DNA from 2 places in the Pilosibacter sp. NGB245 genome. Region 2 is predicted to be linked to the other one. Evidence: predicted binding sites of a transcription regulator. Region 2 holds the regulator's gene; the other holds the start of a gene.
The links. Region 2 encodes LexA, which represses DNA repair genes until DNA is damaged. Its sites were predicted from a motif close to CNAACANNTGTTNG; they were not measured.
Positions count from the first base shown of each region.

Region 1: a site for LexA is predicted at 2,998-3,011, ahead of uvrB (excinuclease ABC subunit UvrB). Genes of this name have one in related genera too.

Region 1 covers NZ_CM171584.1:986,034-996,320, forward strand. The annotation lists gene ACXMYH_RS04340 (ATP-dependent helicase) at 1-1,591, shown strand, start outside; gene ACXMYH_RS04345 (cob(I)yrinic acid a,c-diamide adenosyltransferase) at 1,702-2,232, shown strand; gene ACXMYH_RS04350 (DUF1292 domain-containing protein) at 2,521-2,853, shown strand; gene uvrB (excinuclease ABC subunit UvrB) at 3,153-5,144, shown strand; gene ACXMYH_RS04360 (IS1182 family transposase) at 5,414-7,039, opposite strand; gene ACXMYH_RS04365 (FeoA family protein) at 7,283-7,513, shown strand; gene feoB (ferrous iron transport protein B) at 7,510-9,504, shown strand; gene ACXMYH_RS04375 (threonine/serine exporter family protein) at 9,701-10,287, shown strand, end outside.
Region 2 covers NZ_CM171584.1:1,937,085-1,947,371, reverse strand. The annotation lists gene ACXMYH_RS08710 (PHP domain-containing protein) at 1-271, shown strand, start outside; gene ACXMYH_RS08705 (hypothetical protein) at 416-604, shown strand; partial or broken gene tnpA (IS200/IS605 family transposase) at 754-1,152, shown strand; gene tnpB (IS200/IS605 family element RNA-guided endonuclease TnpB) at 1,170-2,273, shown strand; gene ACXMYH_RS08690 (hypothetical protein) at 2,458-3,105, shown strand; gene ACXMYH_RS08685 (hypothetical protein) at 3,071-3,319, opposite strand; gene ACXMYH_RS08680 (hypothetical protein) at 3,316-3,627, opposite strand; gene tnpA (IS200/IS605 family transposase) at 4,193-4,633, shown strand; gene ACXMYH_RS08670 (RNA-guided endonuclease TnpB family protein) at 4,596-5,714, shown strand; gene ACXMYH_RS08665 (hypothetical protein) at 5,834-6,346, opposite strand; gene ACXMYH_RS08660 (GNAT family N-acetyltransferase) at 6,617-6,736, shown strand; gene lexA (transcriptional repressor LexA) at 7,133-7,750, opposite strand; gene ACXMYH_RS08650 (LysM peptidoglycan-binding domain-containing protein) at 8,018-8,332, shown strand; gene ACXMYH_RS08645 (exonuclease SbcCD subunit D) at 8,550-9,683, shown strand; gene ACXMYH_RS08640 (AAA family ATPase) at 9,680-10,287, shown strand, end outside.

The DNA of each region.
Region 1 (10,287 bases), 950 kb from region 2:
TGGAACCTTTCACTCGGTCTTTTACCATATTTTAAAGTGGGCGTACCGTTTCCCTGCCGGAAATGTGATCAGCGGGGAGGAAAAACGCCAGTATTTTAAGAAGTTTCTCGATGAATCAGAGATGGAGGTCGAGGACGAGGCGGAATTTATCTCCTCCATCATCAATGAGATCAGCTACGTAAAAGGCGAGCGCCTGGATCTGAAGTACTACTATTCCCAGAACTGCCCGGAAGAGTGGTTTAAAAAGCTTTATGACGGGTATGATGAGATGCTGAAAACGACGGGAAAGATCGACTTCGACGATATGCTCGTCATGTGCCATGAGCTGTTTACGGAGCGGAAGGACATCCTGGCAGCATGGCAGAAGAAGTTTAAGTATATTCTCGTGGATGAGTTCCAGGATATTAACCTTCTTCAGTATCAGGTTGTCCGGATGCTGGCACTGCCGGAGAACAATCTCTTTATCGTCGGAGATGATGACCAGTCGATCTACCGGTTCCGCGGGGCGAAGCCGGAGATCATGCTCGGCTTTGAAAAGGATTTTCCGGGGACAAAACGGGTGCTTCTGGGAACGAATTACAGGTCTACAAAGGAAATCGTGGAGACCTCTCTTCGCCTTATTGAGCACAATAAGGTCCGGTTTGATAAGAAGCTGGAGCCGTTCCGGGGATCCGGACGTCCGGTGGATTTCCGGGTTTTCGATAATCCCGGACATGAGATGGACACGGTGGCGCAGAGTATCCGCGCGTACCATGATGCCGGGTATCAGTGGAGCGAGATCGCGGTACTGTTCCGAACAGGGGCAAATTCCGGCCTGATGGCGGAGCGGCTGATGGGCTATAATATTCCGTTTAAGCTGCGGGATGTGATCCCGAATCTTTACAGCCACTGGATCGCGAAGGATCTCTTCGCCTACATGGAGATCGCGGCGGGCAGCAGGAAAAGATCCGATTTTTACAGGATCATGAACCGGCCAAACCGGTATTTCAGCAGGGATGCCTTTGATACGCCGATCGTATCCTTTGACCGCCTGAAATCCTTTTACCAGGATAGGGACTGGATGGAGGAGCGGATCTGTGACCTGGAGGCGGATCTTCGCGCAATGGCGCCGTTAAAGCCTGTGGCGGCAGTCAACTATATCCGGAAGGCGATCGGATACGATGACTATCTGCGGTCCTATGCAGAATTCAGGCGAATGAAGCCGGAGGAACTTTTCGAGACGGCAGATAAGCTCGCGGAGAGCGCGGCGGAATTTGCAACCTTTGTGGAGTGGAAGGAACATGCGGCCCGGTATGAGGAAGAATTAAAGAAGCAGAATCAGGAAGAGCGCGAGGAGACGAAAGACCGCGTGACTCTGTCAACGATGCACAGTGCAAAGGGACTGGAATATCCGGTCGTCTTTGTGGTTGATGCGAATGAGGGGATCGTTCCACACCATAAAGCGGGTCTGCCGGCGGATATCGAGGAGGAGAGACGGCTGTTCTATGTCGCCCTGACACGTGCGAAGGACCGGCTTCATGTAGCGGCGGTGAAGGAGCGGTATCACAGGAAGACGGATGTTTCCCGGTTTGTGGAGGAAGCAGGACTGTGATCAAGTCGAATGTACGTGGGACCTGGTGAGCAATTCTGGTCAGAGCAAGTTGACAAATTCCTCACGGAATTACTGCACTTTGCACTCTGTTTTAAAAAGCGAGGAGAAACATGGGACTTGTTCATATTTACTGCGGAGATGGAAAAGGAAAAACGAGCGCGGCGGTCGGACTGGCCGTCCGGGCGGCAGGATGCGGAAAACGCGTGGTGATCGCGAGATTTTTAAAGACGGACAATTCCGGGGAAGTGGAAATTTTAAAGAAAATCCCGGAGGTTACGCTGATCCCGTGCCGGAAAACATTTGGCTTTGTCCGGTCGATGGATGAAGAGACGAAAAGGGAATGTGCGGCATACCACAGAGAGCTGTTTGGCGAAGCGGTGAAACTCGCGGAACATGCGGATCTGGTGGTGTTTGATGAGATCATGGCGGCTGTAAATTACGGGATGGTTCCGGAACGCGATGTCCTGGAATTTCTTGAAAACCGCCCCGGAAGAGATCAGACGGACGGGCTGGAGATCGTTCTCACTGGGAGAGATCCGTCGGAGAAGCTGATCGCGGCAGCGGATTATGTCTCGGAGATCTGTAAGAGAAAGCATCCGTTTGACCGCGGGATCATGGCGAGACGGGGAGTTGAGTACTGACGTTACAGTACACGGGCACTCCATGCCCGCGCACTGTAACAGGATTTTGCCGATGCTTCGCATTCCGAATCGGCAAAATCTGCTGTCACAACTGTATTGTACGGAATTTTCAGTTCAGAAAATTCCTACCGTGTACAGTAACGTACTGACCGCTTCTTTTTAAAAGTAGCAATTCTTTCTATTGATTTTATGGCAGTTTACTGGTATCCTATAAAAAATGGCAGCCGTGACAGAAAAGAACCGCTGCAAGAAACGGCAGGATGCCGGAAATGAGAGGAATTTGAGATTATGGCAAAGGACAAAAATATGAATCAGGATGCTGCAAACGATGAGGAGATGACCGTGACTCTGACACTGGATGACGGAACCGAGTTAGAGTGCGTGGTCCTTACGATCTTTGAGGCGGCTGATAAGGAATATATCGCGCTTCTTCCGTTAGACGGAAATGAGGCTGAGGATGGCGAGGTATACTTATACCGCTACACAGAGATCAATGGAACTCCGGATATCCAGAACATCGAGAGCGACGAGGAGTACGAGATCGTTGCTGATGCGTTCGATGAACTTCTCGACACTGAAGAGTACGACGAGATTGTAGGCGAGGACGAGCTGGACGACTGATTTAAAAAATGAGAAACAGCAGTTTCCCATAATATGAACCGCTAAGGCGGCGTTTCCGACTTCCGATAGAGGGAGAATGGGGACGCCGCCTTTTTACGTGCAATATACGTGCGGGGCGTAGGATAGCGGGAGCAAATGAGAAATAGAACATAAGTTCGAAAATAACTGTACATTTCTATATAGACATGGTATACTTAAAAGCAGTTAAATATATTTTTAATTCCAGGATGCGAGACCGGAATAATATGAAAGAAGCATGAAACTAAAAAAGATGAAATAGACCGAATCAGGAGGAAACCATGGATCATTTTGAACTTGTATCAGAATATCAGCCGACCGGTGACCAGCCGCAGGCAATCGAACAGCTGGTAAAAGGCTTCAGGGAAGGCAATCAGTTTGAGACACTGCTCGGTGTGACTGGATCCGGTAAAACATTTACGATGGCGAACGTGATCCAGCAGTTGAATAAACCAACACTTGTGATCGCGCACAATAAGACGCTGGCAGCACAGCTTTATTCGGAGATGAAGGAGTTTTTCCCAAATAATGCGGTGGAATATTTTGTATCCTATTACGACTACTATCAGCCGGAGGCCTATGTGCCGTCGACGGATACTTATATTGAAAAGGACTCCGCGATCAACGATGAGATCGATAAGCTGCGTCATTCTGCGACAGCGGCCCTTTCTGAGCGGAATGATGTGATCATTGTAGCTTCGGTATCGTGTATCTATGGTCTGGGAAGCCCGATCGATTATAAGAACATGGTGATCTCGCTGCGCCCTGGAATGGAAAAAGACAGAGATGAAGTGATCCACAAACTGATCGATATCCAGTATACAAGAAATGAGATGGATTTTAAACGAGGAAGTTTCCGTGTGCGAGGAGATGTGCTGGAAGTATTTCCGGCATACTCCGGAAGTGAGGCGTACAGGATCGAGTTCTTCGGGGACGAGGTGGACCGGATCATAGAGATCGAGGCGCTGACCGGAGAGGTGAAGGCACAGTTGGAACATGTGGCGATCTTCCCGGCATCCCACTATGTCGTTCCGAAGGAAAAGATGATGCGTGCGACTGAGAATATTCTTGCAGAGATGAAGGAGCAGGTAACCTTCTTTAAAAGTGAGGATAAGCTTCTGGAGGCACAGAGGATCGCTGAGCGGACAAACTTTGACGTGGAGATGATGAGGGAGACTGGATTCTGCTCCGGGATCGAGAACTATTCCCGCCATCTCGTGGGTTCCGCACCGGGGCAGCCGCCGTGCACGCTGCTCGACTATTTTCCGGATGATTTTCTGATCATCGTGGACGAGTCCCATATTACGCTTCCGCAGGTCCGCGGCATGTATTTTGGTGACCGATCGCGAAAAAAGACACTGGTGGATTATGGCTTCCGTCTGCCGTCCGCACTTGATAACCGTCCGCTGAATTTTGAGGAGTTTGAGACACATATCAACCAGATGATGTTCGTGTCGGCGACGCCGTCCACTTATGAGGCGGAACATGAACTCCTGCGTGCGGAGCAGATCATCCGCCCGACAGGGCTTCTGGACCCGGAAATCTCTGTCCGTCCGGTGGAAGGACAGATCGATGATCTGGTGGGCGAGATCAATAAAGAAGTGGAAAAGCACAATAAAGTTCTCATCACGACGCTCACAAAGCGTATGGCGGAGGACCTGACGGATTATATCAGGGAAGCCGGAATTCGTGTAAAATATCTGCACTCGGATATTGATACGCTGGAGCGTGCGGAGATCATCCGGGATATGCGTCTGGACGTCTTTGATGTCCTTGTTGGAATTAACCTTCTCAGAGAGGGACTCGATATCCCGGAGATCACGCTTGTTGCGATCCTGGATGCGGATAAAGAAGGATTTCTTCGTTCAGAGACATCCCTGATCCAGACGATCGGGCGTGCGGCCAGAAACGCGGAAGGTCATGTCATCATGTATGCAGATACGATCACAGATTCCATGCGGGCCGCCATCGACGAGACGAATCGCCGCCGGGAGATCCAGCAGAAGTACAATGAGGAACATGGAATTACCCCGCAGACGATCAAAAAAGCAGTCCGTGATCTGATCGCGATTTCAAAGGCAGTCAGCGCGAATGAGGAAGAATTTAAGAAAGATCCGGAGTCTATGGATGCAAGGGAACTGGAGAAACTTGTAAAGGAACTTACAAAGAAGATGCGCCAGGCGGCAGCGGAACTGAACTTTGAGGAAGCAGCTAAGCTGCGTGACCGGATGAAGGAAGTGAAACAGATGCTGCTGGAACTGGAGGATCATTAGAACGCACAGCAGGAAGAAGAAATATTTTGTATTCCGGGGAAATGTTGTGGAAGGATTTTACAGACGAAGGTATGTGACTGCTATAAAAAAGGAAAAAGGGGGCTGTCGCATTAGCAAATATTTTTTGCTGGGCGGCAGCCCTGCTTTATGCCCAAATGGCATCGAAATCGGTCACGTTTTCGATGCCATTCTTTATAAACGCAGTTCATTCCCAGGCATCCCTTTCGGCATGCCTTATTTCAGGCTGTTTTGTTTTCAACTATCAAAATCTATGCCCTTTTTAATGGAAAAAGATAACTTCCCGTTCTTCCGGTCTGAATCTTGCAATGAAGCTTATTGATATTTCGTCCCATCGCCAGAAGGATGCTCTCTGCCAGTGCATTTGCCTTTCCACGATACAGATATCTTCGAAAATTCATGTCCTCTTTTACGTCAGCAAAAGAACCTTCTGCCTGAATACTGCGATTCATACGGAGCATCGTTCCATACTCACTTGTGATCCGTTCCAGATCTTCTGCGCGTTTCTGGCTCATTGTTTTTGAAACCATCAGCACTTTATTGCGCTTTTCCATAGGTGTTTTGCAGTTGTTTCCCTTGATACATTCCGTTTTATAAGGACAACCAGTGCAGTCTGGGCTTCTGTAATAAGTTTTTACACTGACATATCCGCTAGTTGTTTTACTTCTGCGTTCATTTGTGACAGTTAGTTCCCTTCCGTTGAGGCAGATGTAGCTGTCTCTGTCTGCATGGTACTCCATGTTTTCCCTTCTACTGATGTCTTTTTTGTATTTTCGGGTCTTCGAAATCTCATAGTTCTGCGGCTTTATATAGGCGGTCTGTCCGTTTTCCTCAATGAAAAGATAGTTCTCTTCACTTTCGTACCCGGCATCTGCAACGACTTCTGAATACTTAAATCCCAGGTGATTCTCCATGTCTTTCAAAAACGGGATCAGGGTACGTGTATCGGTAGGGTGCGGGCTGATATCGATCCATGTGATGTATTCGGAATCCACTCCATGCTGAATGTTATAAGCAGGCTTTAACTGTCCATTCAGCATCGCGTCCTCTTTCATTCTCATGAAGGTTGCGTCAGGGTCTGTTTTGGAATAGCTGTTTCTATCCCCAAGCGTATACAGCTTTTTTGTATATTCCTTTAGTTTCTCCAGATATTGATCCAGCTGTTCCAGAGATTTCTGTAATTGTGTTTTTCTACGCCCGATTCCATGTACAAACACAATTCCCTCCTGCACTTTTATGCGGCACAACTGCTTCTTTAACCGTTTTAATGTGTGGATGGATATCCGGTCATGGTATACGGTCCTGATTCCATAGAGTTCTTCGCATTCAGCCACAAAAGAAGATAGTTTTGTGTATAACCGGGCCTGATTTTTCGTAATAGCCCGTTTCCATACAAAGGTATATTTATTGGCTGCAGACTCGATCTTGGTGCCATCAATAAAAATGGTCTTTCCTGAGATCTCACCAAGAAGATAGAGCAGATCTGACATTTGGGCAAGCAGTACCTTTGCACAAGCCGAAAAATGCAGGGAGATAAAACGCGCGATCGTTGCATGGTCAGGAGCCGGCATTCCTTCCAGGAGGTACATAAAGTTGATATCCCGTTTGCATGCCTTTTGGATATCCCTGCTTGAGTAGATTCGATTCATTGCTGCATAGATGACGAGTTTCAGCATCTGACGCGGCGTTGCCTGATTTTTTCTGATCCTGCTGTAAGTTTTATACAGTTCAGAAAGGTCCATTTCCTCCACAAAGGCACTTACCAGACGAACCGGATCATCAGATGGAATAGAAATCTCTAAATCCAGCGGAAGTTTGATTTGATAATACAGAGAAAAAGAGGTATAATCTCTCTGTATTATTTTGTTTAGTCGCATAAACTGATTATACCACGAACGCCGGGCTTTTCGAAGCTCGGCGTTTTGTGTTGGAAATATGAAATGAGCTGCCGCACGTTAGTGCGACAGCCCCTTTTTGATATGTGCACACATGCCTTTGTCCGCACCGGGCGGACGAATGTACCGGAGTACGATTATTGACAATTATTCTCAATAAGAATACAATATTTCCAGATGACAGGAAGACTGCTATCGACTATGATAATGAAGGATGAACACAGGATGAAACTTTATGAAGGAAAGATTGGCACAACGTACCTGGTCGAATCGGTTCATGTGGAAGATGCGATCAACCGGCGTCTGGAGGCGCTGGGTGTAAATGAGAATACTCCTCTTCTTGTGATGAACAAGAAAAACAGCGGAACGATGATCATCAAAGTCCGCGGAACCCGTCTGGCGCTTGGAAGGCGGATCACAGGCGGGATCGAAGTTAAAGAGGAGGCGGCATCATGAGTGGAACAGAAAGACCGATCAATGTCTGTTTTGTGGGAAACCCGAACTGCGGAAAGACAACCTTGTTCAATGCATTTACCGGTGCAAAATTAAAAGTGGCAAACTGGCCCGGCGTTACGGTAGAGCGGGTGGAAGGAGAGACGAGCTATAAGGGCAGAAAGATCCATGTGATCGATACGCCGGGTATCTACAGCCTGACTTCCTATACAATGGAAGAACTCGTCACAAGGCGCTGTATCGAGGAGGACGATGTGGATGTGATCATCAACGTCGTTGACGCGTCCTCACTGGAACGAAATCTGTATCTGACGCTGCAGCTTCTGGAATTAAAGAAACCAGTAATTCTGGCACTCAACATGATGGATATCATCGAAGAGCGCGGAATGGAGATCGATCTTCACCGTCTCCCGGAGATGCTGGGCTCGATCCCGGTCGTTCCGGTATCAGCGAGAAAGAGGACAGGACTCGATGTTCTGATGCATGCAGTGGTACATCATTATGAGGAAGGACCGCAGGGGGTGATCGTTCACTATGACAGGACGATCGAAGACCGGATCCAGAGAGTAGAGGATCTTCTCCGTGAAAAATATCCGGACCTGACGAACCTTCGCTGGCATGCGATCAAGATGCTCGAGTACGATAAGGAGGTCATGAAGGACCATCCGATCGAATTTGAGAGTATCGTTCCGGAAACTCTGGAAAAAGAGATCATCAATGAAAAGTATGACTATGTGGAATCGGTTGTCAACGAATGTCTCTTTAACAAAGAAGAAAAATCACAGATGACGGATCGGGTGGATCGTCTTTTGACGCATCCGGTTCTTGGAATTCCGGTATTTTTCGGGATCATGGCACTTGTATTTTTCCTGACGTTTACCGTCGGAGATTTCCTGAAAGGTTACTTTGAACAGGGACTGGAACTTTTATCGTCGAGTGTACTTTCAGGGCTGCAGGCTGCGGGTGCCTCCGACTGGGTGATCTCCCTTGTTGTTGATGGTGCACTTGCTGGAGTCGGAGGAATCCTGACATTTCTGCCGAATATTTTTATTCTTTTTCTCGCACTTGCATTCCTTGAGGACAGCGGATATATGGCGAGAGTGGCATATGTCATGAATGAGACGATGGGAATGGTCGGACTTTCCGGTCGTGCGTTCCTTCCGATGCTGTTAGGATTTGGCTGTACGGTTCCGGCAGTCATGGCGACAAGAGCGTTGGAAAACCAGAGAGACCGTTTAAAGACGATCCTCATCACGCCATTTATGTCATGTTCAGCAAGGCTGACGATCTATGTACTCCTTGCTGATATGTTTTTTCCGAAGTCGGCGATGTTAGTGGCATATTCCCTGTACCTTGTCGGAGTTGCGATGGCGATCATCATTGCGCTGATCGTACATAAAACGACAGACAGCAAGACGGAAAATGCCCTTTTGATCGAGCTTCCGGAATACAAGATCCCGAACTTGAGAACTGTAGCGATCTACGTATGGGAGAAAGTAAAGGATTATCTGACAAAGGCAGGAACAACGATCTTTCTCGCATCGATCATTTTATGGTTTGTCATGAATGTGGGACCGACCGGATTCATCACAAACGTTGCGGACAGCTTTGCTGCAAAATTCGGTCAGATCCTGGTGCCGGTATTAAAACCGGTCGGACTCGGAAGCTGGCAGATCGCGGTAGCGCTGATCTCAGGAATTTCCGCTAAGGAGGTTGTTGTTTCAAGTATGTCCGTACTCTACGGGATCACAAACATCAACTCGGCAGCAGGAATGGCAGAACTTTCCGGAATCCTTGGGGGAACGGGATTCACGGCTGTCAACGCGTATGCACTGATGGTATTCTGCCTTCTCTATACACCGTGTATCGCCACGATCGCCACGATCAAACGTGAGACACAGTCCTGGAAATGGACCCTGGGGATGGTCGTATTCCAGCTGGTACTCGCCTGGATGGCGGCATTTGTCGTATTCCAGATCGGAAGCCGTCTGTGATCTTTGACAGAGCAAAAATATTGAGAAGCTCCCATCTTCTGACGAGCACTCAAAGGAAGCAGTCATTAGAAGAATAAGTGGGTGAAAAGAGAACAGTGCAACAAATCACGGTCAGGTTTGCGCTGATATGTCAGACTCTGTGAAATTACTGACCGTGGATCGGAACAAGAATCTGAAGGGGTAAAAGGGGTAACAGATGAACGAAAAAACTTTGCTTGAGGCCGTGGTGCTGGCAGGTGAGCTCATGCTTGTCAGCGGCGCGGAGATCTACAGAGTGGAAGATACTATGAACCATATGTTGAAACGCTCCGAGTATGAGCAGACGGAGACGATCGTATATGGAACAGGAATCTTTGTCACGTTAAGCGATCCGAATAAGGAACCGCTGACCCGGGTCAAACGTGTCGCGGACCGGTGTACAAGTATCAACCGGATCTGTCTGGTGAATGATGTGTCGCGCCATTTCTGTGAGGGAAAGATCACCGTGGAGGAGGCGCTGAGACAGCTGCGTGAGATCCAGTCACCGAAGACGATCCAGTATGACTGGCTGACACAGGGACTGGGGTACGTTGGGGTTTCGGCGTTTTTTGCCCCCATGTTCGGCGGATCCTTTGGAGACTTTCTGGCATCGATCGTAGTCGGTGTCTGCCTTGCGGTCGCGGCCTGGATCGGAAAGGCGCTGAAATTCAACGATTTCTGTTTTAATGCCTTTGGCGCCTTTGTGCTGGCATTTTCAGCCATGACGGTCTGTCATTCCTATCCGGGGCTGAATTCTGATACGAT
Region 2 (10,287 bases):
GAAAACAGGCTGTTTCAAGATCGTTGCTCATCCGGATCGGATTTTCAGAAGACAGAAAATCTGGACTCTGGAAATGGAAGCAGTTGCTGTACGGGTGATTGATGCAGCTGTGAAATATGGATTGCCTCTGGAAAAGAATTGTTCCTCCATGCGACACAAACATCATTATTGGAAGGAGTTCTGGGAGATAGCCGAAGTGAACGGTGTGGAGACGGTTATCGGATTGGATGCTCACAAATTAAAAAGGCTGGAACTGCCAGATTTCCAATAACGAGGTAATAGGGAGTTTACAGATTCCAAAAAGATATTTCAAACAAAGTAATAAATATGAATAGTCCGTTTTATTGGACAGCATTTGTGTTATGATAAGGGTACAAAGAAAAACAAATCAGCAATCTTTAAGGAGGGCGCCGGTATGAAGTGGAAGGATTTTAACGGTGATGGAAAAATTGATGCAACTGAAAGATTCTTATGGGATGAATTAATGTGTACCAGCAAAGAGGAACACGAGGCTCTTTTTGGAGATGCCGGAGATTTCGATGAAGATGATGACGACGAGGATGACATTGACTTCGATGATTGTGATATGGATGATGACTTCTAAATAGCAATATTATAGGAAACAATGGAAGAGGATGAATGCTCAGATCAGCTGACATTTATCCTTCTTTGAAATAGGGCTACCGCAATCCCACTGGCTTTAGACGGTGGGTTAAGGTAGCCGGAAGCGGAGGTTTGTGCTATACTTGCGTTATGGAAACGTGGAAATCAAAAACAGACACAAATATTTGTTACAGTATCATATTCGTATGCAAGTATAGAAAGAAATTGCTGATGTCAAAACAAATATCAGATGATATAAAGCAGTTTTCTTATGAGATATGTCAAAAGCATAAAGTCATTATCAGATATATGGAGACAGATAAAGATCATATTCATTACATGATAGAAACAGAACCAACAATGTCTATCAGTAAAATAGTAAATCTGATGAAGAGTTATACAACCTATCATATTTGGAAAAGATATCCGGATTATCTACGAAAACATTTCTGGAAAGAACATACTTTTTGGACGGACGGATATTTTGTCTGCAGTGTAGGAAATGTATCAGAAGAGATGTTGAGAAAATATATAGAAAATCAAGGGTAGGAAGGTGGCGACAGTGGGTGTTAAAAGCATATAAATACAGGATATATCCTAATAGCGAACAAAGAATTCAGATTGCAAAAACATTTGGCTGTTGCCGTTTTGTTTACAATCAGACATTGGCATATCGGAAAGAAATATACGAGAAAGAGAAAAAGTCAGTTAGTAAAACGGATTGTAATAATTACTGTAACAGAGAATTAAAGAAAGACTATGAATGGTTAAAAGAAATAGATAAATTTGCTCTGACCAACGCAATCTATCACATGGACGCTGCATATCAAAAATTTTTTAAGGAACATGCAGGATATCCGAAATTCAAGAGCAAACACGATAACCATAAATCATACACAACAAACTTCACAAATGGAAATATAGCGGTAGATTTTGAGACAGGGAAGATAAAATTGCCAAAATTAAAAGCGGTAAAAGCAAGGTTACACAGGGAATATCGTGGGCAGATTAAGTCAGCGACCGTTTCGCAGGTTTCCAGTGGAAAATACTATGTGTCCATACTTGTAGAAACGGAGCATAAGGAACTGGCACATACAAATCATAACATAGGAATCGATTTAGGACTTAAAGATTTATGTATTACTTCCGATGGGAAGGTATATGAGAATCAAAAAATTATAAAAAAATACGAGAAACAGCTTGTAAAGCTGCAAAGGCAACTGTCACATAAAGGAAAGAGAAGTAAGAACTATTATAAAACAAAGAAAAAGATAGCAATATGCCATGAGAAAATAAGGAATATGAGAAAAGATTATCTGCATAAAGTTTCACATGAGATTATCAGCGAAAACCAAGTGATAGTTTCAGAGAATTTACAGATAAAAAACATGGTAAAAAATCATCATCTGGCAAAAGCCATAAGTGATGCATCATGGTATGAGCTGACAAGACAGTTAGAGTATAAGGCAAAATGGAATGGCAGGAAATACATCAAAATAGATACATTTTATGCCAGTAGTCAATTATGTTCTGTTTGCGGGTATCAGAATCCAGATACAAAAGATTTGTCAGTGAGGACATGGATATGCCCGAAATGCGGAGCAGAACATGACAGGGATATCAATGCCGCGAAAAATATACTGACAGAAGGATTAAGACAAATAGCATAAAGAAATATATAGGGCAGGGACTGCCCAAATTAACGCCTGTGGAGATAGTAGGTTACGAGGTCGATGAAGCAGGAAGCCCATTGGCTTAAGACAATGGGTAGTTCACCCAGAGGTTCAATGCAGTCTTTCCTGTGCAGTGATATAACTGTCGTATCAGGGATATTACGGGAAAGGAGAAAGCACAATGGATGAAACCGCAAAGAGAATTACAAAGCGAATGAGTCCGAAGGAAAACGGAAAGAGACGGAAGGAAGAATGTTCCGTTTTTCTGTCGCACCGTAAGAGAGAATCGCTATGGGAAAGGATTTCCATATGGAGAGAAGACATTGTCTGCATTTATCAGAGACTGAGGTACGGATACTGTTACCGTGACACCTGGTCGATCGACCAATGGTTCCTTACGGTTGTTTCGAACATGATCCATGACCTTCGTGTTAACAGTCATGGCTACCCCGGCTCCTTTAAAGGAGCGGAAGAAGAAAACATCCGGAAATGGGACCGTATTCTGGGAAGAATGGAATTTCTGTTCCGGGAAGCAAATGAGGGCACGTGCAGAAAGAAAAATCCGTATGAGAAAGAACATGACCTGGCACGGGAAGAATTCACGGCAAAATACGGCATGTTCGGAGAGAAACTGAAAACGGAAGAGGAGATTGCAAGGGAAAAGCGGGAGCATACGCATCGTCTGTATACGATGAGCGATGTTCCGAAATATGCGGAGATATCGGAAAAGTGGCTGGCGGCCGAGGGAGAACTGCGTGAGTACCGGGACCGGTGCCTGAAGCAGGGCATGGAGCTTATGACGAAATATTTTTGGAACCTGTGGGATTGATAGGCATGGACGGGTAAAAAAGCGGCGGGGAGTCGAAGGAGGATTCCCTGCCGCTTCTGTCGTGGGCTTTCTGTTTCTTCCGGTTGTATGCCCTGCCGTTCGGCATGGTCCGCGTTGCCGGGTTCAGGATGCCCCAGGTGGAACGCCGTAAGGAATGGTATGCTTTTTGTGCTTTCTTAGTCTGTTTGCTGATCGGGACAAATGATTTCTTCATGCAGCACCTCGATTCTGTTCCAGTGTTTCCATGATGCCGTTGCAGAATTCCATGTAATCGTTGTGCCCGAAAAGAAGCATCTTGTTGCGTAAGGACTCCATGGATTTCTCAAATTCCGCCGTATCTTTCTTTCTGACTTTGCAGAGAATGATACGGTACGGGGAATCGTCCCGTGAGAATTCGTTTCCTAACCGCACGGAAACATGGTTCTGCGCGAGCAGGGAATCCGCAAGATAGTCCTTGTGGTCGATGTACATATATGGGACGGACAGGATGGACAGGCCGTCCAGTCTCAGAAAATTTTTCATAGGCTCCTCCTTTGTGATAGCTGTCTGTAAGGAAAAGGCTGCGAAATTCACATTCCGCAGCCGTGGTGCCTGAAACCGTACCCCGGCACCAGCGTGATCGCTCACGGGTTTTCTACAGGGGGATTATTTACCATTGATATTTGCTGAATTAGCGTACCATGAACCGAAAGATACAACGGATAAAAAATAACAAAACAATCCATGTCACTGAACGTTAACAATCCCATCTGCATTTTTAAAGACCCTGTACGGAAAATTCTTTAACAAGAATCAGCAAGAATTCTCCCACCTCTATAGGTGGTGAGATGAATTGCCATCTCTTGCATAGTGTGATAGTTGGTATGTAGATATCAGATTATTGCACATAGCTGTGCTGTGTATTGTAAACTTCTCATATATTGATTTTTGTAGTCGTGCTATATCATCAATTCTGCATAAAATGAATAAGCCTGAAGGAAAAATAGATTGCAGATCAAACAGAACAAATGTTCTGAAATGTAATAGACAAATGATCTCATTTGTGATATAATTAAATCAGTCGAAATAAAAAGAAAGGCTGATAAATATGAGAGAACTTGACAATAATGCACATTCAGTATTTTTACTCTGTTATCATCTGATCCTGGTCGTAAAGTACCGGAAAAAGGTCCTGAATGATCCGATCTCGGATCGCGCACGAGAAATCTTTGAATACATTGCGCCCAAATATCATATCACCCTGGAAGAGTGGAATCACGATGAGGACCATGTCCATATCATGTTCCGTGCCCATCCGAAGTCGGAACTCAGTAAATTTATCAATGCCTATAAAAGTGCCAGCAGCCGTCTGATCAAAAAAGAGTATCCGGAGATCCGGCAGAAGCTCTGGAAGGAAATGTTCTGGAGTCAGAGCTTCTGCCTCCTGAGTGCCGGCGGAGCTCCGATCGAAGTGATCCGTCAGTACATCGAGACACAGGGGGAGAAAAAATATGAACGTAGTATACCGGTTTCGGATCTATCCCAATAAAATACAACAGGAACTGTTTGCAAAAACATTTGGATGTGTCAGGTTCGTATATAACCGGATGCTGTCAGAAAAGAAGGAATGCTATGAAAAGACCGGAAAAAATCTAAAGGTCACTCCGGCAAAATATAAGGCAGAATTTCCATGGCTAAAAGAAGTGGACAGCCTTGCTCTGTGCAATGCCCAGCTGCACCTACAGATTGCATATAAAAACTTTTTCAGGGATCCATCGTTTGGTTTTCCGAGATTCAAGTCAAAAAAGAATCCTGTTAAAAGCTATACCACAAACAGTGTCAATGGAAATATCCTGTTAAAAGATGGGAAACTGAAGCTCCCCAAAACTGGCTGGATCCGGATCCGGCAGCATCGTAAGATCCGAGAAGATGCCTGCCTGAAAGGTGCATCCGTCTGTCTGGAAGCTGATGGGCGGTATTATGTTTCTCTTCTGTATTTTTGTGAAGAAAAGCCAGTGGAAATAAGGAACATAAGGCAGGCCGTCGGACTCGATTTTTCCATGAAAGAACTATATGTAGATTCCAATGGAAAACATGCAGGTTATCCGCACTATTTCAGAAACAGCCAGGAAAAACTGGCGAAAGCGCAGAGAAAACTGAGCCATTGCCGGAAGGGAAGCAATCGTTATAAAAAACAACAGAAAAAAGTGGCGCGGATCCATACACATATCGCTCACCAGAGAAAAGATTATCTGCATAAAGAATCAAGAAAGATAACCAATTTCTATGATATCGTATGTATCGAAGATCTGGATCTGAAGACGATGAGCGGGGAACATCATTTTGGAAAAAATGTTCATGACAACGGCTGGAGAATGTTCACAGATTTTTTGCAGTATAAACTGGAACGGGAAGGGAAGAAACTTGTCCGCATCGACCGCTGGTATCCAAGTTCCAGAACATGCAGCTGTTGTGGAAAAATAAAACATGATCTGAAACTGGAAGATCGGGTATATCTTTGCAGCTGCGGAAACCGGATGGACCGTGATGAAAATGCGGCGGTCAACGTCTGCCGGGAAGGCCTGAGAATATCCGGGATCATATTAGAAAAAAGCGAAAAAGCATCATAAAAATATATCAGACAAAAAGAACCGTGGGACACACGGGGATCGCTCGTGAATGCTTTGCCCAACGGGGTAATCGAACGAGAAGCCCCCACTTCAAGCGTGAGCTAAGTGGTGGGAGTATGTCACATGTCCGCTTCAAACAGGAACGTCTGATTGTACTGATCAAGGGCAATCTGCATTTCCATGATTTCGCCGGAGATATGTTCGTAATCCTGTTTTACCAGTTCTGGATCGTAATTGGTATAGCGATACTCAGGAACGGCATTCCTGGAGCTGAATGCATGGGAAGATTCCCTCATTTTCGGAAGGCATTTCCGCATGGTGTCCAGGGTCGCTTTGCGGGAGTTGAGCTGTGCCATCCTTACCAGAATGCTGTCGACGCTCATTTCCGTATCGCCTACCATGATCTTTGCTGTTGCGTTGGCCAGGTTCAGGGCGTGCTTGATAATAACGGTTTTTCGATCAATTTCTTTCAACGTCTCGGAAACGGCGGAGTAGTCATACTCCGGAATGACCGGTTCCTCGCTGACGGCGGCAACGTATGTACGGGATGTCGCTTCCTTGGCTTCCCAGTAGGACTTTTCGTCCGCCAGGCTTTTGAGCAGTTTATTGGCATAAGCCGAAGTCATTTTCATGATGTATTCGCCTCCTTCGCATCAATTCCTTATGACACGATTATAAGGCGAGAGAGGGAAGATGTCATTGAACCCTTGGTTTAAAGAAACCCATAAAAGAGGAATATCCCCGTCAATGACGAGGATATTTTCAATGCTGGTATGTAACAGTCTGCTGAGAATGATAAAGTTGTTCAGGCTTGGAAGTGATTTCCCGGCGATCCACTTATAGATTGCCTGCGGGTTCTCAAAGCCGAACGCACCCTGGATCTCGCGATTGGATGCTGCGGATTGCGACCATATCGTAAGAATGAATATGAGATCGGGTTTCATCTGCTTCCGCAATTCTGGAGAAAAGGCTACGCAGTGGAAGCTGCATCGGCTGTCATCAACTACGCGTTTTCCATTTAGAAAGCAGACGCACTGTTTGCAGGACATAATCCTCATAATACTGAATCTGCAAAGGTTTTGCGTAAGCTGGGTTTTCACTATATTGGTGACGAATTTTACGAACCAACCGGCTTATATCATCCGTCCTATGAATTAAAGCAAAAACATTAGAATCGCAGATTCTGGTTTGCCGAGCTCTATAGGAGTAAATGATACATTGGAAAATCATGAAATAATATTTAACCCGACAAACGGCTGCATCTCATTTCGGGCATAAGATATTTCGACTGGTATTCTCGAAATAGGGAAAGGGACAACAGCGCAAGAGCACAGCCTGGAAGATATGAAAAAATCTCCGACAGTTCCACTGCAAAAACACAGCGGACTGCCGGGGATTTTTCTTTTGTTATAAACAAATCAACTCATCATGCGGAAAAGACCGATGACTTTACCGAGGATCTCTACGTGATCCAGGATGATCGGGTCCATCGTGGAGTTTTCTGGCTGGAGACGGAAGTGACCGTTCTCTTTGTAGAACGTTTTTACGGTCGCGGAGTCATCAACGAGCGCAACGACTTTATCGCCGTTCTCGGCGTCCGGCTGCTTTGCAACGATGACTTTATCACCGCTGTAGATCCCTGCTTCGATCATACTGTTTCCTTTTACCTTTAACATAAATACTTCTTTATTCGGGAGCATTTCGGCAGGGATCGGAAGATAATCTTCGATATTCTGCTCCGCGAGGATCGGAGTTCCGGCGGCGACCGTACCGATCACCGGCACATTTACAACTTCACGTCTTGTAAGAGCGAAATCATCATCGAGAATCTCGATAGTTCTCGGCTTCGTCGGATCCCGGCGGATATATCCGTTCTTCTCCAGGGATTCCAGGTGGGAGTGGACCGAGGAGGTGGATTTCAAGTGAACCGCCTCACAGATCTCGCGCACAGCCGGCGGATATCCTTTCTTTAAGATCATTTCTTTTATATATTCAAGTATTTCTTTCTGCTTATCAGTAATTTTTCCCTGACTCATGAGACCCCTCCTTTTATTCGTCACGGCGATTAGGAAAATGGCAACCGCGCATACACGGGGAGACATTTGACGACCGCTGTAATAATCTGCAAAAGAATATTTCTTCTCTGCATACATAGTATCATAAACTGCGAAAAAAAGCAAACTTTTGTTCGAAAAAATGGAGAAAAAGAATTGACAAACATATGTTCGCGTGATAGAATCTAAACCAGAACAGATGTTCCCGAACATGAGTTTGCACTTACTGAATACAGAGGAGGAACCAATATGAAGAAGTATTTGATCGCTCTTGTGATGATCGTGATGATCATGTCCTGCTTTTTTGGAAAGACCCTGGTTATGGCGAATGAAGACGAGGATGATGCCGTCTATAACCGCTATTATACGACGATCGAGGTGGAAAAAGGTGATACCCTCTGGTCTGTTGCAAAAACTTATTATCATCATTCCGGTATGTCCGTGCGGGAATATGTATATGAGCTGAAACTGATCAACGGAATGGTTTCTGACGAACTCCGTGCCGGTGATATGATCTCCGTGGAGTATTATGCGGAGACGCCGGGAAACCCGTATATAAAGTGATGATATAAGACAGAAAGATACAGAAGAGAGGATGCGGAGAGAAAGACTCTCCGGGCTGCAAACGAGATCCTTTGGGCAGAATGATGTCCGGGGATCTTGTTCTTTCTCCGGGATACTTGCATTCCAGCTGACCGGCGGCCAAAAGTTCCTTGCTTGCTATTGCCGGGATAAAACGGTACAATAGGAGGAGCAGAAGAGAGAGCAATAGGAGGAACCAATGAAATTATTCCATTTATCGGACCTTCATATCGGAAAGAGAGTCAATGAGTTTTCGATGATCGAAGACCAGAAATATATTCTTAAAAGAATTCTTGATCTGGCGGAAGAAGAAAAGCCGGACGGGATCATCCTGGCCGGTGATATTTATGACAAGCAGATCCCGTCCGCGGAGGCGGTCCAGGTGTTCGACGAATTTATCACAAGGCTTGCCGGGAGAGCGATTCCTGTTTTTATTATCAGCGGGAACCATGATTCGGCGGAACGGCTGGCTTTCGGCGGAAGACTGTTGAACAGCCGGGGGATCTACCTTTCGCCTGTATATGATGGGAGTGTCACGAAGATTCCGCTGAAGGATCAATACGGAACAGTCTGGATCCACCTGCTCCCGTTTATCCGCCCTTCGACTGTGCGGCATGTATTTGAGAATGAGGCGGATCTGGTAACGGATGTCCAGACTGCGGCGGAGACGGTGATCCGCCATATGGAGATCGATCTGAAGGATAGAAACATCCTTGTCGCACACCAGTTTGTCACGGGAGCTTCCAGGTGCGAGTCGGAGGATGTTCAGGTCGGTGGTCTCGACAACATTGACGCAGCGGTCTTTACACCGTTTGATTATACAGCACTTGGACATATCCACAGTCCCCAAAACGTAGGAACTGACCGGGTTCGCTATTGCGGGACTCCCTTAAAATATTCATTTTCGGAGGTGGACCAGGAGAAATCAATTACAGTCGTGGAGTTGGAGAAAAAAGGAACAGTAAGGACCAGCCTGCTGCCGTTAAAACCTCTCCGGGATATGAGGAAGCTCCGGGGCACTTATCTGGAACTTACCGACCGTTCTTTTTACAGAGATATGAACCGTGAAGATTATATCCAGGTGACCTTGACGGACGAGGATGATGTGCCGGACGGTCTTCAGAAACTGCGTGTGATCTACCCGAATATCATGCAGCTTTTGTATGACAATCAGAGGACAAAAACCACTCAGGAGGTCGATGCAGCGCAGGCCGTAGAAAAAAAGACAGAGATCGAACTGTTTTATGAGTTCTATGAACTTCAGAATAATCAGCCTATGACGAAACAGCAGAAGAATTTTGCAGAGCAATTGATCCGGGAGATAAAAGAATGAAACCTGAAAAACTGGTGATCAGTGCCTTCGGCCCATACGCGGGGGAGAACACGATCGATTTTGAACAACTTGGAGAACACGGTCTTTACCTGATCACGGGAGATACCGGCGCCGGTAAGACGACGATCTTTGATGCGATCACATTTGCCCTGTACGGTGAGGCAAGCGGAACTGTGCGGGAAGCCGGAATGTTCCGGAGCAAATATGCGAAAGCAGAGACGGAGACGTTTGTGGAGCTGACTTTCGCCTATCAGGGAAAAGAATATATCGTCAGAAGAAATCCGGAATATGAATGCCCGAAAAAGCGAGGAACCGGATTTACAACGAAAAAAGCGGATGCGGAACTGATCTATCCCGACGGACGTCAGCCAGTGGCAAAGATGGGCGCGGTCACAAAGGCTGTGACGGAGCTGATGGGTCTCGACTATAAACAGTTTACTCAGATTGCGATGATCGCCCAGGGGGATTTCCAGAAACTTCTGATCGCAGGGACTGCGGAACGCGGAGAAATCTTCCGTCAGATCTTTCACACGGAGATCTTTCAGGAGATCCAGTGGCGTCTGCGGGACGAGGAAAAGCGCAGACGAAAAGATTATGATGATCT